Regions from separate parts of the Clostridium moutaii genome, predicted to be linked through region 3. Evidence: riboswitches for the same ligand, from Rfam matches in the RefSeq annotation. Region 3 holds a riboswitch; each other region holds the start of a gene.
The links. Region 3 has a riboswitch for cobalamin ahead of AB8U03_RS03220 (cell wall-binding repeat-containing protein). Riboswitches for the same ligand answer to the same signal wherever they lie in the genome.
Positions count from the first base shown of each region.

Region 1: linked by a shared signal. The riboswitch ahead of AB8U03_RS12510 (energy-coupling factor ABC transporter permease) and the one ahead of AB8U03_RS03220 (cell wall-binding repeat-containing protein) in region 3 are both predicted to bind cobalamin.
Region 2: linked by a shared signal. The riboswitch ahead of AB8U03_RS16910 (DUF3870 domain-containing protein) and the one ahead of AB8U03_RS03220 (cell wall-binding repeat-containing protein) in region 3 are both predicted to bind cobalamin.

Region 1 covers NZ_JBGEWD010000012.1:37,226-40,511, forward strand. The annotation lists gene cbiQ (cobalt ECF transporter T component CbiQ) at 1-303, opposite strand, end outside; gene AB8U03_RS12505 (hypothetical protein) at 307-645, opposite strand; gene AB8U03_RS12510 (energy-coupling factor ABC transporter permease) at 648-1,316, opposite strand; cobalamin riboswitch at 1,470-1,642, opposite strand; gene AB8U03_RS12515 (ferritin family protein) at 1,897-2,292, shown strand; gene AB8U03_RS12520 (tryptophan transporter) at 2,342-2,857, opposite strand; T-box leader at 3,008-3,248, opposite strand.
Region 2 covers NZ_JBGEWD010000026.1:7,971-11,256, reverse strand. The annotation lists gene clpB (ATP-dependent chaperone ClpB) at 1-1,330, shown strand, start outside; cobalamin riboswitch at 1,360-1,540, shown strand; gene AB8U03_RS16910 (DUF3870 domain-containing protein) at 1,657-1,977, shown strand; gene AB8U03_RS16905 (acetyl-CoA hydrolase/transferase family protein) at 2,283-3,286, shown strand, end outside.
Region 3 covers NZ_JBGEWD010000002.1:109,672-112,957, forward strand. The annotation lists gene AB8U03_RS03215 (hypothetical protein) at 76-207, opposite strand; gene AB8U03_RS03220 (cell wall-binding repeat-containing protein) at 239-1,714, opposite strand; cobalamin riboswitch at 1,854-2,037, opposite strand; gene AB8U03_RS03225 (ABC transporter permease) at 2,161-3,093, opposite strand; gene AB8U03_RS03230 (ABC transporter permease) at 3,098-3,286, opposite strand, start outside.

The DNA of each region.
Region 1 (3,286 bases), on a different contig from region 3:
ATGATATCCTGCAAATGGAATATAAGTTAAAACATGTTCTCCATTTGTAAATAACATGCTTGCAAACACAAGCCAAGCTATACTAAAGGGCATAAGAAGCCTCTTTATAAGTCTTTTCCAGGGCATATTCAAGGTATAATATCCAATTATAGAGAGTACCCACAGAGAAACTATTAGATACCAGTGTGAAAAAAAAGTTACAATTATAATTGCACTTAAAAACAATGTTGTTTTTACCCTTCCATCCAAACGGTGTAAAAAACTTTTATTACCAGATATTTTACCAAATGAAGATAGTTCCATAATTTATTCTTCCTTTAACGATTTTTTATTTCTAGCTGATTCACCAAATAATTTTTCCCAGTGATGTCCCACTATTAAACCTGAAAAAAAACCTGCTACAGTAAATGCTCCTACCTGTGCATCACCAGGTAATTCAATAAAGGGTTTGTGCTTATTGGATGCCATGGTATTTACCTTATCATCTGTACCTCCGGCTTTCATTTTATGATTGACCATATATTTTGATGCCCCAAATATAACAATAAATATAATTATCATTACTATTAATACAACCCTAGTAAATCCATCTAGAAATTTAACGCTTGTACCCTTTCCATTTTTTATATTATCACTTGATTCCATAATTATTTTGCCTCCTCCTTTCTAAGTACACCCGGCAACAAATCAGGACGCCTTTTTACCATGACCTGAAGAACCAATGCTGTAAATACTGCTTCTGCTATAGCTAAAGGCAATTGAGTAGGACCATAACCTAAAAAGAATATCATCCACTGTTTAACTAAAGGAACATTTCCATGCAAGCTGATTGCAAGTTCAAGAGCAGCTACCAAATATGTAACTATATCTCCCACAAAACCTGCCACTCCTGCGGCCAGCCAAATCGGGCTTTTAAAGTATCTGAATAGTTTCCATGACAAATATCCTAAAATTCCTCCTGCTATACCCATGGAAAAAGTGTTTGCGCCGATGGTGGTTATGCCTCCATGTCCCAGGAATATTGCCTGGAAAAACAATACTATAGCTGAGATAACACCAGTTGCAAAAGGTCCCACGATAATAGCCGCCAGTGCCGTACCACAGGGGTGAGAACTGGAACCAGTTACAGGAACAGGAATATGCATAACAGATATAATAAATACGGCTACACCTACCATTGCCAAAAAAGGTTTATAATATAAGTTCTCTTTAACTCTTTTTTTTATCTCTTTAACGCCCGGTATCATAAATATAGCACTTATAGCATACCATGTTCCCCAAGCCTGTGGTGATAAAATACCATCTTCAATATGCATTTCTTATTACCTCCAATTTTAGATTTAAAAATCAATTTTAATTCTAAATAAAAATTTAACCCCTTAGCTAGAAGCGCTGAGGGGTTAAAATTTATAAAAAACAATATAAATTTCTATATTACAGTCACCTCCCTATCACTCGTAGAGTTTAACGGTTTCCAAATAATATAGGCAGGTCTTCTGACTTGGGATCATCATCCTTATAACCTTCCCAGTTTCCCAGTGGTATATCTATAAGGACTCCTCTTTTACAGCGGCGGGACCGTGTAGACTTCTCATCTAACTTCCCTTTTAAGTAAAAATACACCTATATATTTTAATATTATTTTTGTCATATTTACTTTTAAAACTATTACATGTAACAATTAAGTTAAGTTTCTCACAAATTTATTGTACTGTCAAGCTGTAATTAAAGTCTTAAATACTTGTCAAAAATGCTTTACAATATAATAGTAAATATTACATAATTATTACCATAAACTTCTGAGGGGTAATAAATTGGAAACAGAAATAAATTTTAATTATCTCATAACGTCAGTAAGAAATTGTTGTTGATGTAAAACTAACTTATGAAACAACCTTGGGAGATACAGAAGGCACTGATGTCCAAAGATCAATAAAGCAAACCTTTAAAGGTGAAACAAAAGAAGCTGGTTTATATACTGCTATAGCACGTCAAGCTCAAAGGCAGGGATATGGAGAAATTGCAGAAATACTAAAAGTTCTTGCAAAAGAAGAAATAGAACATGCTGCCACATGTGCTGAATTAAACAATATGATAGCGGGAGATTGCTTCCAGGATATAAGACAGATGCTGGAAGGAGAAATTTTTGCAAATAAGTCAAAACGTGAAGATGCACTTCACTCGGAAGAATTAAAGGTTCATTCTGCAAGAGAGTTTTTTAACTCTGCTTCTAAAGACAAAGGCCGTTATGCCAGAATACTTGAAGGAATATTAAAAAAATATAATAAATAACTTAAAAAATCAAGGGATATAAAATCACACCCTTGATTTTTTTAATAATTTATATTTGTTTTACTGCCCCTCTTTTTACTGCTACATTTATTATATTAAATAAAACTGCACCCACTATGGTATTTACAACAGCTGCGGGTAAAACTACAGTTAAAAATAATGCCGTAAAGCTAGTCCCAAGTCCTACTGTAAGCAAAACCACAGTTAAAAATGCAGTACCACTTACTATTGTTCCAATTGCTGTAGTCAATACAATATTTATCTGATTATTCACTTTATCCCTAAAAGGTTTTACTAAAATAAACATTACATTTATAGTTATGAATTTGTCAATTACATTTGCAAATTGTCCTCCGGGAAAAGTTGTAGTTGCTGCCGCTAAAATACCTGCCACAACACCCGAACAAACACAAGTCTTGTAATCCCTGTTCAATATAAGTATTATAAAAAGCATGGCAAGAGATATATCTGGTTTCATTCCAAATAATATTGGAGGCACAACTTGATGCAATACTGCACCAATCGCAAGCAGTATAGAATTTATAATCATTTTTTTTAAGTTCATAATTGGCACTCTCCTAAAATTATAATTTTAAATATTAAACCCTAAGCCAATCCCTAAGTTTATACAATAATTGAGAGAGAAATATTTCTTTCATAACATAATAAACACCACCAATGTCTATATTTTTCCATAAAAAAACTCCATCCTAAAAACTAGGACGGAGATATCCGCGGTACCACCTAAATTGTGTCTATTAAACACCCCTTTTTCAGATACAAACATATCCTATCCGTTATAACGTACGGCTAACGTTAACCACTACTTTCTACCTGAGTAGATTTCAATTTACTCCTCTTAGGTCCATTCACTACATATCCAGTATTGAGATTTCACCATTCTCAACTCTCTATAACTTAATTATATAGTTACTCTTCCTCGTCAAAGGATTTAATATTTAAATTAAGTATATGATATCACTTGAATTTTATA
Region 2 (3,286 bases), on a different contig from region 3:
ATTGTTTCAGCTTAAAATTGAAAAAGAGGCATTATCGAAGGAAAAAGATAATGCTTCTGTGGAAAGACTTAAAACAGTAGAAAAAGAACTGAATAATTTAAAAGATAAGGATAATGAACTAACTGCCAAATATGAAAAGGAAAAGTCCAATATAACGGGAGTCAGGAATTTAAAAAAACAATTGGATGAGGCAAAGGGACAAATTGAAAAAGCAGAAAGAGAATATAATCTGAATAAAGTTGCAGAATTGAAGTATGGAGTCATACCTAAGCTGGAAAGTGAAATAGCATCAGGTGAAAATTTGATAAAAGAAAATAATGAAAGTGCAATGCTCAAAGAAGAAGTCACAGAAAAGGAGATATCCCAGATAGTATCTAAATGGACGGGAATACCTGTATCCAGATTGGTAGAGGGAGAAAGGCAAAAACTTATTAAATTAGAAGGTGAGCTTTCAAAAAGAGTTGTAGGACAAAAGGAGGCTGTGAAAGCAGTTTCTGATGCTGTAATAAGAGCAAGAGCGGGAATGAAGGATCCAAATAGACCAATAGGATCATTTATATTTTTAGGGCCTACAGGTGTAGGTAAAACTGAACTGGCTAAAACCCTTGCAAGAACTTTGTTTGACAGTGAGGAAAATATAATTAGAATAGATATGTCGGAGTATATGGAAAAGTATTCTGTTTCAAGGCTTATAGGAGCTCCTCCGGGATATGTAGGTTATGAAGAAGGAGGACAGCTTACGGAAGCAGTTAGAAGAAAGCCGTATAGCGTAATACTATTTGACGAGATAGAAAAAGCTCATAATGATGTATTTAATATTTTTCTTCAGATACTGGATGATGGGAGACTTACGGATAATCAAGGCAAAGTGGTAGATTTTAAAAATTGTATTATAATTATGACTTCCAATATAGGAAGCAGCTATTTACTGGAAAATAAGAGCAGTACGGGAATAGATAAAAATATAAGAGATAAAGTAATGAATGATATGAAGTTAAAATTTAAACCTGAATTTTTAAACAGGTTGGATGATATCATAATGTTTAAACCGCTAAATACAGAAGAAATTAAAATTATAATAGATATATTCTTAAAAGATATAGAAAGTAGGTTAAAAGATAAGAATATCTATATAGAAATAACTGATAAAGCTAAGGAAATCATAGCAGAAGAAGGATATGATCCGGTTTATGGGGCTAGACCTTTAAAAAGATACATGGAAAATGTACTGGAAACTTCTATTGCCAAGAAGATAATTAAAGGGGAGATTTATGAAGGTTGTAATATAAGAGTGGATTATGATGATAAATTTAAAATAGACAAGATATAGGATTATTATTTCAAATAATCTATATTTTGAAGATTAAATATTTAAATGGGTGTTATTTATTTAATAAGTAAAAGGAAAAGTATAAAGACTGCAGCCCGCCGCTACTGTATGGAGGATGAAACTTTATTATGCCACTGGATTATATATCTGGGAAGGCCAAGGAGTAAAATGAATCTGAGCCAGGAAGCCTGCCTAATATCTATGTTGATTCTTTCGGAGGGAAGGAAAATTACATGCTTTAAATTTGTAAGTTATATTTACAATTTAATGTAAAATCATTAATACATTAGGTTCTATAAATAATATGTAGATTTGAGGTGTATATTTTGAAGAAAAATAACATATTTATTACTGGATATGCAAAGCTTCCGAAGGGAATAACTGCAACCGAAATTTACAATGAGATTGTTATAGGAATTATTATAAATAGATGTTCCGGCGAAATACAGGATGTGGAGTGCTCCTTTGTGACCGATACTGCCAAAAAATATGCAAAAAATTTATTAATAGGGAAGAATTTAAATAATGTTAAAGAAATAGTAGAGGATATAGAAGATAATTACTTTGGAATGGCTAAAAAATCTTTTATAGCGGTATTGATAAACTGCTATGAAAGGTATAAAATAATAATGAACAAAGAGAATTAAAAACAATTTAACAAAATTGCCATTTTATTATAACATAAAGGTTGATCCCTTTATGCAGAATTAATAAAAAACACGGCATTAGTGTATTTTTGAGTACACTGATGTCGTTTTTTAAATGTATATTTTTATGAACTATATGTTAAGAAAGAAAGAAAAAAGTAGAAAGGAGAATGTAAATTTTTAGTATTAATAGTATGAATTAATTATAAAGTTAAGGCATTTATTTAAGTTTAAGGGTAATAATAATTTTAAAGGTAATAATAATTTAAAAACAGAACAATTATTTATAATGAAGAGGGGATAGCATGATCACGGATAGAATAAAAAACAAAGACCTTTTGAAATATATAGGCACAGCTAATGATGCAGCTGATCTTATAAAAGATGGTATGACTGTAGGAACTAGCGGATTTACATTTTCAGGATATCCAAAATCTGTACCGATGGCACTGGCAAAAAAGATAAAAAGTGGTGCTAAGATAAAAATAAATTTATTTACAGGTGCCTCTGTAGGTGATGAACTTGATGGAGAATTGGCTAGAGTTGGGGCAATTAACAAGAGATTTCCGTATCAGACACATAAAGATGTTAGAAATGCCATTAATGCAGGTGAAATTAATTATGTAGATGCTCATCTCAGTATGTCACCACAAATGGTAGATTATGGATTTATGGGAAAAATAGATGTGGCAATAGTTGAGGCTGTGGGTATAACTGAAGAAGGATATATTATACCAACTACATCAGTGGGTAATGCACCTACTTATGTTAGAGATGCAGATATAGTAATTGTAGAAATAAATGAAAGTCAGCCTGTATCGCTTATAGGAATGCATGATGTATACGTTCCTGAGAAGCCACCTTTTAGACAGCCAATACCTATAATTCATGCAGGGGACAGAATAGGTACCGATTACATAGTTTCGGATCCTAAAAAGATAAAATGCATAGTTTTCAGTGATATAAAGGATAATATCAGAAAGGTTGCACCTATAAGTGATGTAAGCAGAAGAATGGCGGGAAATCTGATAGATTTTCTTGAAAATGAAGTTAAACAGGGAAGGCTTCCAGAAAATTTACTTCCAATTCAATCAGGAGTTGGTTCAGTTGCAAATGCAGTACTTGAAGGATTAAAAGAATCCAGATTTACCAATTTGCAGGTATATACTGAGGTTGCACAGGATTCAGTATTTAATTTAATGGATGAAGGCAAGATTTCAGTAGCCTCTGCTACATCAGTGTCTTTTTCTGAAGCAGGACAGAAAAAATTCTATGAAAAGATTGATGAATACAGAAAGAAATTTATATT
Region 3 (3,286 bases):
GGATTTTCACTTCCTTTAAGCTGTTTAAAGAATGGCTGTAATCTAGCAGCCATTCTTTAAGTATTCCCCAAAATATTATTTTATAGGTATTTCTATAGTACTAGAAAGTGGATTGTCATTATTATAATATAAAGCCATTGTCAATGTATCCAAATACATGCCATTATCACAAAGAGCTATTCGATAATAATCAATTAATCCCCTCATTGCTTTCATCCAATTTTATGAATTGTGTATCCTATTCAGGCAAATTATTACTTCCTTCTCCAGTACTGCTATCAGAATCATTTATAGTTTCATAAGTCCAATCATGGTAATCAAGTTTTATAAGGTCTCCAGTTTTAGGTTTCATGGACTGAACGCCTTCACTAGCAAATTCTTCATTTACATATATAAACCAACTGGTTCCATAAGACCAATCTGGTGCAGAATTATTTAAATAATTCTGTCCATTTATAGACATGGAATTTATATAGCCACTTTCCAAATCTATATTGTCCACCATAGTTTCCAAATAACCAAGTACAGTTTTATTTCCATCTATATTGAAAATTTGCTTTTTTAAAAGAGTTCCATTATTATCTTTGGTAATTTCTAAAGTGAAAGTTCCTGAATTTCCACTTCCGCTGCCTGTAGTAGGTGATGTCTCATCTCCTATGCCACCGCTGGTAGCTTCACCGTTAAAATAATGAATCAGATCATCCACGATTACAGCTGGTACTACTAACGTACCTCCCAATGCTGTAAGCATTGTTTTGTCGGACATGTTTGATTTCAAGAAATCCGCCGTCTTTGTACTCAGGGTATTATATACCAAAACCATGGGAGCAGATTTTGTTGACGCAAGAGCTGACCCGGAAAGGGCATCTGCAAACTCGTCTCCATTGGGGCCGTCTCCGCTGGCTATATACACATTGTCAAAATTAAGGTCGGCTTTGAAATTTTGAAGTACAGCCAAATTTGTATCAAATCTGGTGGTACCTCCAAGTCTTATGACATTTGGAAGAGATGATTCCAGACTGCTGGCTATAACTGCCGTACCGCCTACTATGTAAGTTTTTGCTATATCCCTGTTTTTCAAGTAATTTTTCACTATCTGGGGAAGTTCATTACTTTGAGACAGTAATATGGGCATTCCCTTTTTTGCAGCTATGGATGCTATTGAAAGACTGTCCGCATAACCGTTTCCGGATGTCACTACAATATTATCAACATCTCCCAGTTCTTCAGCTATTTTTACAGAAGTTTCATATCTGTCCGCTCCACCCAGTCTTTTCACATCATTGACACCAATGTTTTTCAACTGTGATTCCACATTGTCAGAAAGAGAACTTGTCCCTCCAATTACAAATACTTTGTCCACCTTAAGCCTTTTAAGCTCACTTACAGTTTCATCACTCAGTGAATCCTGCCTGGAAAGTATTATGGGTGCATTGTATTTTTTTGCAAGAGGTGCTGCACAAAGAGCATCTGCGTAACCATACCCCTGAGCTATAACTGCAGTAGATGCACCATATTTCCAGCCATCCTGGCTTATCTTCAAAGATGTTTCAATTCTGTCATTTCCTGAAAGTCTGTTTTGATTTGCAGTTGTACTCATACTATCAGTATTTTCTGAATCCGCGTATACATTTCCAATGGAACCGGATACAGCAATTCCAATTACAAACAAAAGCATAACAATTCTGCTTATAATTTTTTTCATATGTTGCATATCATAATACCTCCTTACAATAAATAAAGAGACCTCCAAGGGTCTCCATAATTTACATTTCAGCGTAGCTGTTCGCATATATTTTACCAACTAAAACACGCAATTTTAATAAAACATATAATATCCTCCCCTCCGAAAGAATTAACAAAAATGTCAGGCAGGCTTCCTGGCTATGATTCATCCTACTCCCTTATCTTCCCAGATACATTACCAGTGATATAAACAAGGTTTCATCCTCCATACAGTAGCGGTGGGGCTGCAGTGCTTCTTCAACTTTTCCTTTTGACTGTTAAAACAACAGCACCTAACATCAAATATTAAATTTTTACAAACAATTTATTACCTTATTGTTAAGTATATGATATAAATTTTATCCAGTCAATACATATTAGATAAGATTGCAGGACAAAATCATTAAGGTAAATCTACGTCCTAAGCTTTTATAATTATCTTTCCTCTCTGGAATATGGAATTCCAAGTGCCTGAGGCATTGCGGAACGCCTTGTTCTCGTTTCTCTTGTAGTAAAAATAAGGACTGCAAAAGTCAAAATATAGGGAAGCATCTGAAGTATGTATACAGGAACAGCAAAGCCGAAAGCCTGAAGGTGAAGCCCAAGAGAATTTATAATTCCAAAAATATATGCTCCCATCATGCCCCGGATTGGATTCCACATTGCAAATATTACAAGAGCTACTGCAATCCATCCCCTACCTGCCGTCATATTTTCACTCCAGGAAGGGGAATATGCAAGTGATATATATGCCCCTGCAGCTCCTGACAACATACCTCCTAAAATCACACATATATACCTTACCAGAAAAATATTTATGCCGGCTGCATCTGCAGCAGATGGATTTTCACCAACAGTTCTCACTATAAGTCCTGCTTTTGTTTTATACAATACAAACCAGATTACAAAAACCAGTATAAAACTTAGATATACCAGAGCATCATTTTTAAAGAAGATTTTTCCTATTACAGGTATCCCATTCAAAAATGGTATACTTATTCCCTTAAATGATACAGAGGGAAGCACCCCTATATAAGATTTTCCAAGATAGGCACTAAGTCCTGTACCAAATATAGTAAGGGCTACACCGCTTGCCACCTGATTTGCTTTCAATTTTACAGTAAGAATTCCATGGAAAAATGCCAAAATTGCACCAGCACTGCAGCCCGCCATAAAACCCATCCACTTATTTTCAGTATGAATACTGACTAAAAATCCCACTACGGCTCCTACAAGCATCATACCTTCCACTCCAAGATTCATAATTCCCGACTTTTCAGATAGAATTTCACCAAGACATGCATATAACAGAGGAGTACCTGCAACAATTCCCGCCGCAATCACTGAAATCATAAACGTACTGTTCATATGATCAATCTCCCTTCCTCACCAATTTATACTTAAGCAATATTTCACTGCCCAGTACAAAAAGCAGTATAGATCCCTGAAACATCAAGACTGTGCTCAACGAAAAACCCGATGTCTGCAGATTATATCCTCCTACAAAAAGTCCACCCATAAAAAGTGAAACGATCATTATGCAAAATGGATTCAGACTTGA